One region of the Brevibacillus sp. HD3.3A genome, then DNA from elsewhere that is predicted to be linked to it. Evidence: predicted binding sites of a transcription regulator. Region 1 holds the regulator's gene; each other region holds the start of a gene.

Region 1 (3,596 bases):
GGTACGGGTCAGCTCCCGGGATGTGAAAGTAGGAGGCAAAAGCTGGCTCTGTCTTCAAGCCGTTTTGTTTGAGCTGGCGGATGTGCTGCCGCGCTTTCGGTCCTGCCAGTTGCAGCAAGCGATGTTCGATGATCATGTGCCGATACGCGTTTTGTTGTTCGACGGGGCGCGGTTGGGCAAAAAGCTCGAACCAGAAGCCGTGGGCAAAAAAGGAGACAAGACATGTGGGCACAGCTTGTACCGGCATGCGGGCTTCCTGGTATCCTTCGCAGTCTGCGTAAAAGCTGCGGGCGATCTCGGCGAACAGCTCAAGATCGTAGCATTCGCAGACGATGTCCAAATCACTGTCGCCAAGATCGATGTCGAGCGGAATCGTTCCGGCGAGCACCGGATCAAAAGCTTGCAGGCGTTGCAAGACCGCGCTTTGTTCGATGGCTCGTGCGGCTGTTTGCTGTTTTGCTGTACCGTTTTGCAAATAGGTGAGATCACGCCAGTTTCTCGTCATAGAAAACTCCTGTTTCCTTCGGTATTTGCAGATGTTTGTCGCAACAAGTATGATAGATTCGCGAAAACAAGTGTGCAACAAAAATCGCTTTTGCTCGTATTACCTATGTGAGGGGAGTGCATGCAGATGGATATTTTACTCTGGATCGTTGTTTTGGTGCTATTCGCGCTCAGTATTGCAGGTATATTTTTGCCTGTGTTACCCGATACGATTTTGCTGTGGGCAGGCTTTTTGCTCTACCACTTTTTCATAGCAGATCCGGGAGCGGGGTTGCCAGCGTCCTTCTGGTGGGGAATGGTGGTATTCAGTATATTGCTGTACGGCGCTGACTTGTTGACCAACATGTATTTCGTGAAAAAATACGGCGGCTCCAAATGGTCATCGGTGGCGGCGGCCGCAGGGATTTTTCTCGGGATTTTCGTGTTTCCGCCATTCGGGATGATCGTTTTGCCGTTTGTCTTCGTCGTGCTGGTAGAGCTGTTGGTGCAGAACCAGCCTTTCGAGCGGGCGGTCAAAGCGGGCTTTGGCTCCCTGATCGGCTTTTTGGGAAGCGCAGTAGTCAAAGTAGTGTTGCAGGTGACCATGATTATCTGGTTTTTCCTCGCCAGATAGAGAGAAAAAAGGACAGCGATGGCTGTCCTTTTTGTATGTCGCGAAATTAGTGAATGAGGCGGTAGACGCCGATGACTTTGCCGAGAATGGAAACGGCGTCCAAAATGATCGGTTCCATCGTGGCGTTCTCAGGCTGGAGACGGAAGTGGTTTTTTTCTTTGAAAAAGCGCTTGACGGTTGCTTCGTCTTCTTCGGTCATGGCGACAACGATATCTCCGTTGTTTGCTACATGCTGCTGGCGCACGATGACGTAGTCTCCGTCGAGGATTCCGGCGTCGATCATACTGTTTCCGGACACGCGCAGCATGTACACCTTGTCTGAAGTCACGATATTTTCTGGAAGCGGGAAGTATTCCTCTACGTCCTCAATCGCCGTGATCGGTTGTCCGGCGGTTACTTTCCCAATGACAGGAACGCGGACAACGGAGTCTTCGAAGTTGTCCTGGAAGCGATCTTCTTCAGACAACAGCTCGATCGCGCGCGGTTTGGTCGGGTCGCGGCGAATCAGGCCTTTCTTTTCCAGGCGGGCCAAGTGGCCGTGTACGGTAGAGCTGGAAGCCAGTCCGACAGCTTCGCCGATTTCGCGCACAGATGGAGGATAACCTTTGTCGCGAACTTCCTTCCGAATGAATTCGATGATGGCTTGTTGTCTGCTAGATAATTTTGACATAAAAAGACACCCCTGATTTCTCGAACATATTTTCCTATATTATACCATGGGAGCTTGCGTTCGACAAACATAAGTTCGATAAAAAGGCGAACAGGAATTTTTGCCCGAAAGAACGTTTCTTGTCGAATGGTTGGTGCGAGCCAGAAGCATGGCTGTTCGCGGATTGTCCCATACCAAAAGGGGAATTGGCCATCTTGCCGTCACCTGCGTGAATTTTGCAAAGGGGCAGGTTTTCGTATTGACATGAACATATGTTCTCATTTATGATTGGGGTACGAACTTATAGAACGTATGTTTGTAGGAGGTTATCCCATGAATGTCATGTCTATTCCTAACCGTTTTGAAAAAGAATCGTCCCGTCGCGTCCGTTTTGGTATTACCAGAGGCCAAGCCCTGTTGTTCCTGATTACGTTTTCTCTCTTTTTTTACTTGTTGACCGAACTGGTGTTTGCTTCTTCGCACGCTGAGCCGCTAAAAGGAACAGAAGTGACGGTTCGCGACGGTGACAGCTTGTGGACCATTGCAGTCCGCCATCAAACGGAGACGGTCGATGTACGCGATCTGATCCAGGATATTAAAGAGGCGAACGATCTGCAGAGCAATCTGATTTATCCGGGACAGACCTTGCTCATTCCCGATCCGAAATGATAGAAAGCACTTGCCGGTTCGTCTCCATCTTGCGAGTTCGCCCTGATGTGATATAATTAAACGGCATTACTACTGGGTGGGAGGAACCGTACGTGGTATCTGACGCGGAAATCAAACGAATCAACGAACTGGTCAAAAAATCGCGCGAGGTTGGTTTGACCGATGAGGAAAAGCAAGAGCAGCAAGCTCTGCGACAAAAGTACATTGATGCGGTCAAGGCATCGCTGAAAGCGAATCTCGATTCCATCCGTTATGTGGAAGATCTTGAAGAGAATCGTCCCAAACATTAAGCTCACTTGTATTGATAAGGCAGACATCCTTGCTTGACGCTCGGGTGTCTTTTTGTTCCTTATGACTATCAGGTATTCGACAGAGGAGGAAAACAGATGGCGTGGGTGGCTGTAGCGGTAGGCGGTGCTGTCGGTTCATTGTTTCGCTATTGGTTGTCTTTGGCGGCGAATCAGCCGGGGTGGCCAATCGGCACCTGGTTAGCCAACATCATCGGCTCATTTTTGATCGGCGTGTTGTTTGTGATCGGCAAAGAGCGGGGAGGCATTTCTCCCGAAGTGTATATTTTGTTTACCACAGGGGTTATGGGTGGCTTCACGACGTTTTCCACCTTTTCTCTGGAGGTTGTTTCTTTTTGGGGCGACGGGCAATGGCTGCGCGGGACGCTGTATGCACTCGCGAGTATCGTGGTCGGGCTGTCCTCATGCGCCGTAGGGATTTGGCTTGCCCGGCAAATGCAATAATAAAAAATAATGGATAAAGCTGAGAGGGGGGATGGGTGTGAGTACCCAGCACCGCGATTACGAAGCAGAACAAAACAAGCTGAAAGAGACGATTGCGCTCATTGACGACGAGATTGTTCAACTGCGTGAGGAAATTAACGAAGCAACCGATGACTATGTGAAACAGGTCGTGAACTACAACAAGGCCAAAGATTTGCGGTATCTGGAAGATCACGGGCGAGACAAACCGTATTTCGGACGTGTGGATTTTCTCAAAGACGAGATTTACGAGCTGGATCAGGTGTATATCGGAAAACGCGGAATTGTCCGCAGCGATACGTTCGATTCGATTGTCGTGGATTGGCGAGCGCCCATTGCCAGTCTCTATTACTCCGGAGAGAGCAAGGATGCGTTTTACCGGATGGGGCGC
Region 2 (3,596 bases), 2.0 Mb from region 1:
AGTCCTCGGACATTTTTTTCGTCAGAGTCGTGACCAGTACGCGCTCGTTTTTGGCAATCGTCGCCTGGATTTCCCCGATGAGATCGTCAATCTGTCCTTTGATCGGGCGAACCGAGATCGTCGGATCGATCAGCCCTGTTGGACGGATGACTTGCTGCACCACTTCCGGGCAATGCTCCAGCTCGTACGGGCCGGGTGTTGCAGAAATGTAGATAGCCTGGTTGACCTTTTCCTCAAACTCCTGGAATTGCAGCGGCCGGTTGTCCTTCGCAGACGGCAGGCGGAATCCGTGCTCAACCAGGACGTTTTTGCGCGCCTGGTCGCCGTTGTACATCCCCCGCACTTGCGGCAAAGTCATGTGCGACTCGTCGATCAGCAAAAGGTAGTCCTCCGGAAAGTAGTCCATCAAAGTGTACGGAGCGTGCCCTGCTGGCAGCCCTGTCAAATGTCGCGAGTAGTTTTCAATCCCGGAGCAAAAGCCCATCTCCAACATCATTTCGACATCGTAGCGCGTGCGCTGTTCCAGTCGCTGCGCTTCCAGCAGCTTTCCCGCCGCTTTAAGCTCGGCCAATCGCTCTTCCAGCTCCACTTCGATGCTTTGAACGGCCAGCTTCATTTTTTCTTCGCGGGTGACATAGTGAGAAGCAGGGAAAATGGCTACGTGGTCGCGCTGTCCCAAAATCTCTCCGGTCAACACATCGATAGAGGTAATCCGCTCAATTTCGTCCCCGAAAAACTCCACACGAATAGCCTGTTCGCTCTGCGACGCGGGAAAAATCTCCACGACGTCTCCACGAACCCGGAAGGTCCCGCGTGTGAAGTTGATATCATTGCGCGTGTACTGAATGTCGACCAGGCGATGCAAAATCTCGTCTCGGCCTTTTTCCATCCCCACTCGCAGCGACAGCAACAGTTCCTTGTACTCTTCAGGCGAACCCAAACCGTAAATACAAGAGACAGAAGCGACAATGATGACGTCCCTCCGCTCAAACAACGCACTGGTCGCCGAGTGACGCAGCTTGTCGATCTCGTCGTTGATGCTGGAGTCTTTTTCAATAAATGTATCCGATTGGGGAATGTATGCTTCTGGCTGATAGTAGTCGTAGTAGCTGACGAAGTATTCCACCGCGTTATTCGGGAAAAACTCCTTGAACTCTGCGCAAAGCTGGGCAGCCAGTGTCTTGTTGTGCGCCATCACCAGCGTCGGCTTGTTCACCTGGGCAATTACTTGGGCAGCCGTAAACGTCTTTCCCGTACCTGTTGCACCGAGCAGTGTCTGGTGCCGCTTGCCTGCCTGGATGCCTGCCACCAGTTCGGCGATAGCGGTCGGCTGGTCACCGGACGGTTGATACTCCGATACCAATTCAAAACGCTCCATTCCCTCGTTCATCTCCTCGTTGCAAGACTGTTCTATTTCCATTATAACACAATTTAAGCTCTGATAAGCCAGAAATTCGAACAAATGTTTGTCTTCATCCTTCGACAGATTATACCGATAATAAGTAGTAGTGCACAAGTATGTACGGTTAGACTCGCCACCTTCAGGGAGGATCGACATGTCAGATATCGGAACCACCGTTAAAAATAATCCTTATATACAGCCACACATGAGCTACCAGGGCAAAAAAGAGTTCTCGGCAGAGCTGGATAACAATGCGTTCATGAAACTTTTGCTGGAACAGTTGAAGCATCAGGACCCTACATCCCCGATGGATAACTCGCAGTTCATTCAGCAAACGAGCATGATGACCATGGTGGAGCAAATGAAAAAGATGTCCACCTTGATGGAGCAATCCAACAACAGCATGCTGACGCTGGAAAAATACGAAGCGCTGACCGGTCGCACCGCAACCTACTCCCTCACGACCAAAGACGAAGTGACGGGTGAAACTGCGACTCAAACAAAAGAAGGCGTGCTGGAAGCCGTCTACATGGACAAGGGCAAAATATACTTCCGCATTACTGGAGAGACTAACCCGATTCCGCTTGCAGACATCAAAGGACTGGAGTCGCAAGGCATGACGGGGAATGCGCTGGACAGCAGTCTCAAGTTCATGAATATGATCGGCAAAGACGTTTCGTACAAAACGACCAAAGAAATAGACAAAGACGGAAACCCGGCTACTACGGACGACATCACAAAAGTCGACGAAATCGCCAACGCCGTCATCACCGGGTTCACAACAAAAGACGGAATCACTCAGTTCTCGCTGAACAACGGTCAGACGGTCAAGCTCGATCAGGTCGTCGGCATGAGCGTGAAGCCGGAAAACAATGCCATGAGCAACTCGTTGCAATATGCGCAAATGATCGGTTTCAACGTCACTTACACAGAAAGCCAAACCAACACGGACGGTTCAAGCTCAAACAACAGCCTGAATGGCGTCATCAAGGCTGTCAGCATGAAAAACGGCATCGTAGAGTTCGTCTTGGCTGATGACAAAAAAATTGCGCTGAATCAAATCACCGGATTTGAAGCGAGCGCCTAGTCTAGTTACACACAAAAGCCGCCTCTTCTGTAACGCAGAAAGAAGGCGGCTTCTTATTTTTGCTTATTCTTTGATAATGGTCTGCCCCGTCAAAGCATCAACATACACCGTCGTGTCAATCTTGGCATTTGCTCCGCAGAAGCAGTGCGAGCGAGTTTGCCGGAAAGACAGGTCGTAGCCCAGTTTAAAGGTAATCGCATTCGTCTGCGCATCCCGCTGGTGAATGTAGTTCAGTTCAAGCGGCAATACGCCGAGCAACCGATCCATGGCAGCCTGCTCCTTGATCGCCTTGGAGCTTGCAGGGTACACCACGTTTTCCGGACGGTTTATGCTGACTTCTTCGATTTTGCCCGTCCATGAATTTACTTTGACCGTATACATGCCAGCTTCTTCACTCTGTCCGATTCGGTAGACCGGGACATTTCCCAGCAGTGGATCAAGAGCCAGCGAGGTGTACTTCTCGTCGCCGATATCCGTCACTCGCAGCTGGTTGCTGCCGGAAAGAACAAGCCGCTTCAACAGCATTTCCACTGTTTTGCGATCGCGGTTTTTGTCGGTTTTGGCAGCAGCCCCTGGTTCATTCGCCTGTCTGTAAATAAACTGCTGCATCTGTCCCGTCTTGGCATCTGTTACGAGCATGATGTGCTGCCCCTCAGCCTTACTGACGCCCTCTGGGAACTGGCCGATTTGGTATTTCTTGTCCTGGTCAGTTGCGTCCTTTTGGAAGTGGCCCCAGATAAAATAGCGCACAGCCTCACCGTTGTCGTGTTTCTCCTCCAAAATGGTCATCGGCAATCTTGCCGTTTCCAGTTTGAACAGGATGCGCAGCAAGTTGCGTGCCTCTTTCTCCGTTTGGGCCGTCCATTTTTCTCCTGTACCGGTTACATTTAAAATTTGCGGCAATTTGTCAGGTGCGGCCAACTTTTTACCGCTCGCGGCATCCACTGCGCTTCCTGTATGTTCATTCGCAATGATGCCGCCTTTAACGATATAGGCAAGCTTCGCTTCCGTCCGGTTTGGCTGGTCCTGCTCCGGCAACAAATAGACCAGCTCCAGCGGTCGGCTCGCCTTCCATTGCGTCAGAGCTTGTGCAGGAGACAAGACGCG
Region 3 (3,596 bases), 3.0 Mb from region 1:
CTTTGAGCGCCTGCAAAATTACGCCTTCGATTTGCTTGTGGTCAAGCGCGTCTGCTTCCGGTACCGGGTTGGCGATGATCAAGCCGCCAGTCAGACCGAGCTTCCATTTGGTGTTCATCAAAGTGCCGACTTCTTCTGGCGTATCCAGACGGAAGTCTACGCCAAATCCGCTTTCGCGAGCGAAGAAGGACGGGAACTCGGCAGTGCGGTAGCCGACCACCGGCACGCCTTGCGTCTCCAAGTATTCCAGCGTGCGTCCGATATCCAGGATCGATTTTGCGCCAGCGCATACAACCGCAACGCTTGTTTGCGCCAGCTCAGTCAAGTCAGCAGATACGTCCCACGTAATTTCGCCATCGCGGTGTACCCCGCCGATACCGCCAGTCGCAAACATGCGGATGCCAGCCAGATCGGCTGCGATCATGGTTGCCGCTACTGTCGTCGCACCGATTTTGCCGCTTGCGAGGATGTAAGGGAAGTCGCGGCGGCTCACTTTTTCCACCGATTTGTTGGTCGCGAACTCTTCCAGCTCGCTCTCGGTCAAACCGATTTTGATTTTGCCGTCCATGATTCCGATTGTCGCTGGCACTGCGCCATTGTCGCGGATGATTTGCTCTACTTCTTTTGCCATTTCGATGTTTTGCGGGTATGGCATCCCGTGGGAGATAATCGTAGTCTCCAGGGCAACTACTGGCAAGTTGTTCTCCAGCGCGTGGCGTACTTCCTCAGTAAAGGTCAGGTATTGTTTCATCTTTTATCGCTCCTTTTCGTATTGTCCAACGGTCAATTGCAGTTGTTCCGCTTTGAGCAAGGGAGAAACGGACTGCTCTGTCTGCAAAGTCAGAGCAGATGCTGCCAAACCGAGACGGCAAGCAGCCTGGAACGACTCCCCGTTCACGATGCCGTACAACAGGCCGGACGCAAACGCATCGCCTGCCCCTGTTACATCAACTACCTCAGTCGGATACGGCGCCATCTGCTCCGATACGTCCTCCGACTGATAAAAAATTCCTGCTTCGCCCATGGTGACGATGACGTGCTTGACGCCTCTCTCCCTGATTTTCTTGCACGCTTCGGCGCAATCCTCGATAGAGTTGATCGTCATGCCGGAAAGCAGCTCCGCTTCCTCCCGATTGGGCAGGATCGCTTCGACTCCGTCCAATTGCTGTGGGAGCTTTTTCGCTTTTGCAGAAGAGACCGGGTCAACAAAGAGTCGGATGTTTTCCTCCCGGCAACGGCTAATGATGTAGGCCAAGCAATCCTCCGGTATGTTCGTATCGATAAAAATCGCGTGGGCTGCTGCAATGTGCGACCATTTCTCGGCAAACATCTCCGGTGTGAGCGCGTCGTAAATATCCATGTTCGCCAAAGAAACGACCATTTCCCCATCGATATCGAGCAATGCGGTATACGTGCCTGTGCGCTGCGTAGGCAAGCGCCACACCTGGCTGATATCTACTCCGTGCTTTTTCGTCTCCTGCACGATCCACTCGCCTTCCTTATCTTCACCGATGCTGGTGAACAAGGATGTATTGCATCCCAGTCGTCCAAGATTCTCCGCGATATTGCGGGCAACCCCGCCACACGATTCCATGATCGTAACCGGATTGGAGGAATGCAGACGCACGGCTTGCTTTCCACGCGCTTTTCGGTCGAGGTTCGCTCCACCGATGCAAGCGATCATGCCTTCGTCCCGCAATACGTACGCTCTGCCTTTAATCTCGCCGCGCTTGGTCAACTGAGCGATATACCCCGCTACAGCCGACCGCGAAATCCCGATCAAGTCAGCCAGCTCTTGCTGGGAAATGAACGGATTTTGCCGGATGTGATGAAGGATCAACATATCTTTCTCCACGGTCATCCTCCTTTCTTCTGATTAGCATTCACAGCTTCGTTTACAAACAAAAGTCTATCACAAAAACATTTGTTTTGCAAAGGATGATTTTATCCCCCTCTATTTGACAAACGGATGCGACTTCATGTAAAGTTATCTTAAATTCAAGATATCGAAAATTCGTTGGAAAGGAGGGTTTTTCATGGATCGCAATGATTCCCTCGATCTTTTTGTCGTATTATCGAGATCATATAACTGGGTCACTGCCCACTCCAATCGGCACATCCGCCTGCACGGACTGAATCCTACCGAGTTTGGCGTCCTGGAAGTTCTCTATCATAAGGGCCCGCAGCCATTGCAGCAAATTGGCGAAAAGATCCTGATCTCCAGTGGAAATATCACCTACGTTGTGGACAAGCTAGAAAAGAAGCAACTGTTGATTCGCAAACCCTGTTCGGCCGACCGCCGGGTCATTTACGCCGAGCTGACGGAAAAAGGCCATGCGTTTCTGGCAGACATTTTTCCTTCTCATCAAGAGGCGATTGAAAAAGCGGTCGCGGGACTTACCCCCGAAGAACAACAGCAAGCGATTGCTTTGTTAAAAAAGTTGGGACGTGCTGCTCAGGAGAATTATTAGACTGGGCAGCACCCACCGAGGGTAAAAAAGGTGTTGACAAAACCTTCAACACGTAATAATCTTAAAATCAAGATTTACACATTAAAAGTTATCTGCTTACAAAAAGAAAGGGGAATATTTTTCTCATGAGCAAAGTACTTTTCATTAAAGCAAATGATCGCCCAGTTGAGCAGGCAGTAAGCGTAAAGCTGTACGAGGCTTTCGTAAAATCTTATAAAGAAACGCATCCAAACGACGAGATCGCCGAGCTGGACCTGTTCGCAGAAAACCTTCCTTACTACGGAAACGACCTGCTCACTGCCATGTTCAAAGCTGGACGCGGCATGGAGCTGACTGCTGAAGAACAAAAAGGCGCTGAACTGGTGAGCAAATATTTGAACCAATTCACTGATGCAGAAAAAGTAGTTATCGCATTCCCTATGTGGAATTTCACCGTTCCTGCTGTTCTGCACACCTACGTTGATTACCTGTCGCAAGCAGGCAAAACGTTCAAATATACAGCGGAAGGCCCTGTTGGACTGATGGGCGACAAAAAAGTAGCTCTCCTGAGCGCACGCGGCGGCGTATACTCCGAAGGCCCAATGGCTGAAATCGAGCTGGCTAACCGCTACGTTCGCACGGTGCTTGGCTTCTGGGGCATCAGCAATGTGACAGAAGTGATCGTAGAAGGTCACAACCAATTCCCGGACAAAGCAGAAGCAATCGTAGCAGCAGGCATCGAAAAAGCAGCAAAACTGGCGGAATCCTTCTAAGGCCCGCCAGCCTTTCTTGTCCTAATATCTCAAATTTGAAATACTATAATTTAAAATAATTAAGGAGAGATGAAAAATGATGGATCTTGGATTGTTGATTATTCGCTTGGTGATTGGGTTGTCGTTTGCAGGTCACGGTGCGCAAAAGCTGTTTGGCTGGTTCGGTGGCTACGGTTTGAAAGGCACAGGCGGCTGGCTGGAGTCCATCGGGGTCAAACCTGGTGTTGCCATGGCCCTGCTTGCCGGATTGGCTGAACTGGTCGGCGGCTTGCTGTTTGCAGCAGGTGTCGGTACATGGGTCGGCGCTCTCCTCATTGTCTTCACAATGTTGGTTGCGATTGTGAAGGTTCACGGTCAAAATGGATATTGGGTA
Region 4 (3,596 bases), 1.5 Mb from region 1:
CTTCGGCAGATGCCCCGATCAAGTTCGCGGCCAGAGAGCCGGAAGCTTTTTGGATCATCAGGCTGTGGCTCGGGTCAGGCTCCTTGCGTTTGTGGGTAGAGCTGCCAAAAAAGTGGATGCAAAAGTGTCCGGGAAAGTCGTTTCCGGCGATAGCCCCCGCACCGTGAGGCATGCCGTGCATCGAGGCGGCGAAATAAACGCCGTTGACCTCCACGAGAATCGCCCTGCGCTTCCAGCTCCATTTGCCCTGATAAATTTTTTTCATCGTTTGGGTATCCGTACGTGTCAATGGCTGCACATCGGCATGGCGACTGCCCGCCCGGCGCTGGACGTGAAACCGTTCCCCTGTTTCCAGGTCGATGACGGTTGCGTATTCCATGCGGCCGAAAGTCTGCTTGACTTGTTCCCACGGAGTTGCTTTGGCGTAGTGCACACTTTCCACTTTTGCTACCAGATCTTCGATTTTTTGTTTCAAGTTTGCGCCCAGCATGTATTGCAGCGGGCGTTCCTTTTCAAACAAATTCCCGTCGTGATCGTACAAGAAATAGCGATTGTGCACGACAAGAGTCGCGCGGACCCAGTATGGATTCACATAGGCCGCGACTGTCTTTGCACGCAGCAGCTGCTTCACAAACGAGTGCTGGGCGCGAAACGTCAACGTGGAGTGAAAGGAAGAAGCGGGTGAGACCGAGACAGATACGGTGATTTCTTCTTTGCTTTTGGCATGGGCAGATTGGGCGGATGGCTCCGGGATCAACAGCGTCAGGAGAAGACAGATGAATACGAAAGCAAATCGTAAGTGTCGCACCGGATGAAAGCACCTCCACCAGTTATGTTGTCTTGACAAAAGCAGGGCAATGAGGTGTAAATCTTGGCATCATAAGCGTCGTGGTCGCACGCCATACTGTAGGCATACGGTGATCGAAGGAGGAGTCTTTTCATATGTCTACCATGCCAAGAGGTAGCTACAAAGACCAGTTCCATCAGCGTTTGTACGTTCAGTTGAATCAGGGACACAACAAGCTCAATTACCAGCAGATCAACAAAATCCAGGAGCAAATGCAGAGCGGTGTGGATGAATATGCCCACATGCAGCATGATGTGTCAGATACACTCGGGATGAACAAACACTAAAGCGACGCCGTATGGCCCGTTCCTCGCAAGCAGGAGCGGGCTTTTGCATGGAAATACACGTTCGCTTTTCGGGCGCTTTGTGATACAGTAGAGAGTAGAAACTTAAGCCTACGGAGAGTGGACTATGCGCATTTTAGGAATCGACCCTGGCATTGCGATCGTTGGGTTTGGGGTTCTGGATAAGCAGGGTAGCCAATTGCGTCCCGTCCAGTATGGAAGCATTCAGACAGAGGCAGGCTTGCCTGTTCCGCTTCGCCTGAAACAAATTTTTGAAGCGATGCAAAGCTTGCTGGAAACGTATCGACCAGATGAAATGTCAGTAGAAAAGCTGTTTTTCAATAAAAACGTGACAACCGCCTTCACCGTCGGGCAAGCGCGCGGCGTCATCCTGCTCGCGGCAGAGCTTGCCGGGGTGCCCGTGTACGAATACACGCCGATGCAAGTCAAGCAGGCGGTGACCGGGTACGGTGGGGCAGAGAAGAAGCAAATCCAGGAAATGACCAAGCTGCTCTTGCGTCTGAAAGAAGTGCCAAAGCCGGATGACGTGGCGGATGCGTTGGGGATTGCGATTACGCACGCACAGTTTAAGGCGTTTATCTCCATCTCGGAAGGAGTTCAAAAATGATTGATTTTGTGGAAGGGACACTTTGTTACCTGGATTCAGAATACATAGTCGTAGAGACTGGAGGGATCGGGTATCGCCTGTTCTGTCCCAATCCGTACCAGTTCGTTCGCTACGAGGGCAGCAAGACGAAGCTGTATACGCACCATCATGTCCGCGAAGACGCGATATTGCTCTACGGCTTTGCGACCCGCGACGAACGCGATTTGTTCCGCAAGCTGCTCGACGTGAGCGGCATCGGGCCAAAAGGCGGCCTGGCGATTCTCGCGGCTGCTACACCTGAGCAGCTCGTGATGGCCGTGCAACAAGAAAATGTGACATACTTGACCAAGTTCCCCGGGATCGGCAAAAAGACGGCACAGCGCATTATTCTCGATCTCAAGGACAAGTTGGTCGGCTATACGCCATCGGCGATTTTGACTGTCGCAGCCGGCGATCTGACGGCAGGCGAGCAGGCGGTATCCGCGTTGAACGAAGCGCTCGACGCCTTGACGGCGCTCGGCTATTCGGATGGCGAGCTGCAAAAAATCAGAAACGCGCTGTCGGAGAAATCCAAAGAGGGCGAGAGTGTAGAAAAGCTCATCAAGCAAGGGCTTGCCCTGCTCATGAGGGGGTAGGATTTTGGATCAGCGAATTATTACGACGCACATGAACTGGGAAGAGGATGCTGCGGAACTGAGCCTCCGTCCCCGTTATTTGAATGAGTACATCGGACAGCAGCATGTGAAGGAAAACTTGAAAATTTTCATCGAAGCGGCGAAAATGCGCAAAGAGTCGCTGGACCACGTCTTGCTGTACGGGCCGCCCGGATTGGGAAAAACGACGCTTTCGCAAATTATCGCCAACGAGCTTGGCGTCAACATCCGCACGACATCCGGGCCAGCCATCGAGCGCCCTGGTGATCTGGCGGCGATTTTGACCAACTTGCAAGAGGGCGACGTGCTGTTTATCGACGAGATACACCGACTGAACCGGAGCGTCGAGGAAGTGCTGTACCCGGCCATGGAGGACTTTGCGCTCGACATCATCATCGGAAAAGGGCCAAGTGCGCGCAGTGTTCGCCTCGACTTGCCGCCGTTTACGCTGGTGGGAGCGACGACGAGAGCAGGGATGCTCTCCGCTCCGCTCCGCGATCGATTCGGCGTGGTCAACCGGCTGGAGTTTTATACGGTTCCCGAGCTGACGTTTATCGTGTCGCGGGCCGCAGACATTTTGCAAGTCATCATTCGCGAGGGCGGGGCAGAGGAGATTGCCAGACGCTCGCGTGGCACCCCGCGCGTGGCTAATCGTCTGTTGAAGCGCGTGCGCGATTTTGCTCAGGTCAAGGGCGAGGGCGTCATCACGACAGAGATTGCGCAAGAAGCGCTGGAGCGGCTGCAAGTAGATGCATGCGGACTGGATCATATCGACCACAAGCTGTTGCTTGCGATTATCGAGCGCTTTGACGGCGGTCCGGTCGGACTGGATACGATTGCCGCCACCATCGGGGAAGAGGCGCAAACGGTAGAAGACGTTTGCGAACCGTATTTGATGCAGATCGGCTTTATGCAGCGGACGCCGCGGGGCCGTGTGCTCACCCCGAGTGCGTACCAGCATTTTGGGCGGGAGATGAAATCGTGAATCCGATAGCCAAGCTACTTGTCATCGGCGGGGCCGTCCTGATCGTCATCGGCTTGTTGTGGCAGGTGGGCGGACGCTTCTTGCCTTTGGGGCGCCTGCCGGGAGATATCGTCGTGGAAAAGGAAAACGTCAAGTTTTATTTTCCGATTGTGACGTGTATTGTGATTAGCGTCGTCCTGTCGCTTCTGATGTATGTCATCCGGCTTTTTAAGTGAGAGCG

The links. The regulator LexA, encoded in region 1, represses DNA repair genes until DNA is damaged. The targets are predictions, from matches to a motif close to CGAACATATGTTCG.
Region 2: the regulator LexA is predicted to act here: its motif matches at 1,456-1,469, upstream of uvrB (excinuclease ABC subunit UvrB).
Region 3: the regulator LexA is predicted to act here: its motif matches at 2,008-2,021, upstream of HP435_RS02370 (carbohydrate kinase).
Region 4: the regulator LexA is predicted to act here: its motif matches at 1,185-1,198, upstream of ruvC (crossover junction endodeoxyribonuclease RuvC).

The regions. Positions count from the first base shown of each region.
Region 1 is NZ_CP085874.1:3,539,420-3,543,015, reverse strand. Features, by position in the region: gene HP435_RS16170 (DUF4269 domain-containing protein) at 1-505, opposite strand, end outside; gene HP435_RS16165 (DUF456 domain-containing protein) at 632-1,117, shown strand; gene lexA (transcriptional repressor LexA) at 1,164-1,787, opposite strand; gene HP435_RS16155 (cell division suppressor protein YneA) at 2,100-2,435, shown strand; gene HP435_RS16150 (DUF896 domain-containing protein) at 2,528-2,725, shown strand; gene crcB (fluoride efflux transporter CrcB) at 2,822-3,187, shown strand; gene HP435_RS16140 (HelD family protein) at 3,225-3,596, shown strand, end outside.
Region 2 is NZ_CP085874.1:5,514,560-5,518,155, forward strand. Features, by position in the region: gene uvrB (excinuclease ABC subunit UvrB) at 1-1,378, opposite strand, end outside; gene HP435_RS25825 (flagellar hook assembly protein FlgD) at 1,557-2,489, shown strand; gene HP435_RS25830 (hypothetical protein) at 2,553-3,596, opposite strand, start outside.
Region 3 is NZ_CP085874.1:427,299-430,894, reverse strand. Features, by position in the region: gene HP435_RS02375 (pseudouridine-5'-phosphate glycosidase) at 1-751, opposite strand, end outside; gene HP435_RS02370 (carbohydrate kinase) at 755-1,855, opposite strand; gene HP435_RS02365 (MarR family winged helix-turn-helix transcriptional regulator) at 2,037-2,471, shown strand; gene HP435_RS02360 (FMN-dependent NADH-azoreductase) at 2,597-3,223, shown strand; gene HP435_RS02355 (DoxX family protein) at 3,300-3,596, shown strand, end outside.
Region 4 is NZ_CP085874.1:2,005,445-2,009,040, forward strand. Features, by position in the region: gene HP435_RS09810 (hypothetical protein) at 1-808, opposite strand, end outside; gene HP435_RS09815 (hypothetical protein) at 943-1,134, shown strand; gene ruvC (crossover junction endodeoxyribonuclease RuvC) at 1,259-1,759, shown strand; gene ruvA (Holliday junction branch migration protein RuvA) at 1,756-2,373, shown strand; gene ruvB (Holliday junction branch migration DNA helicase RuvB) at 2,378-3,376, shown strand; gene HP435_RS09835 (DUF2905 domain-containing protein) at 3,373-3,591, shown strand.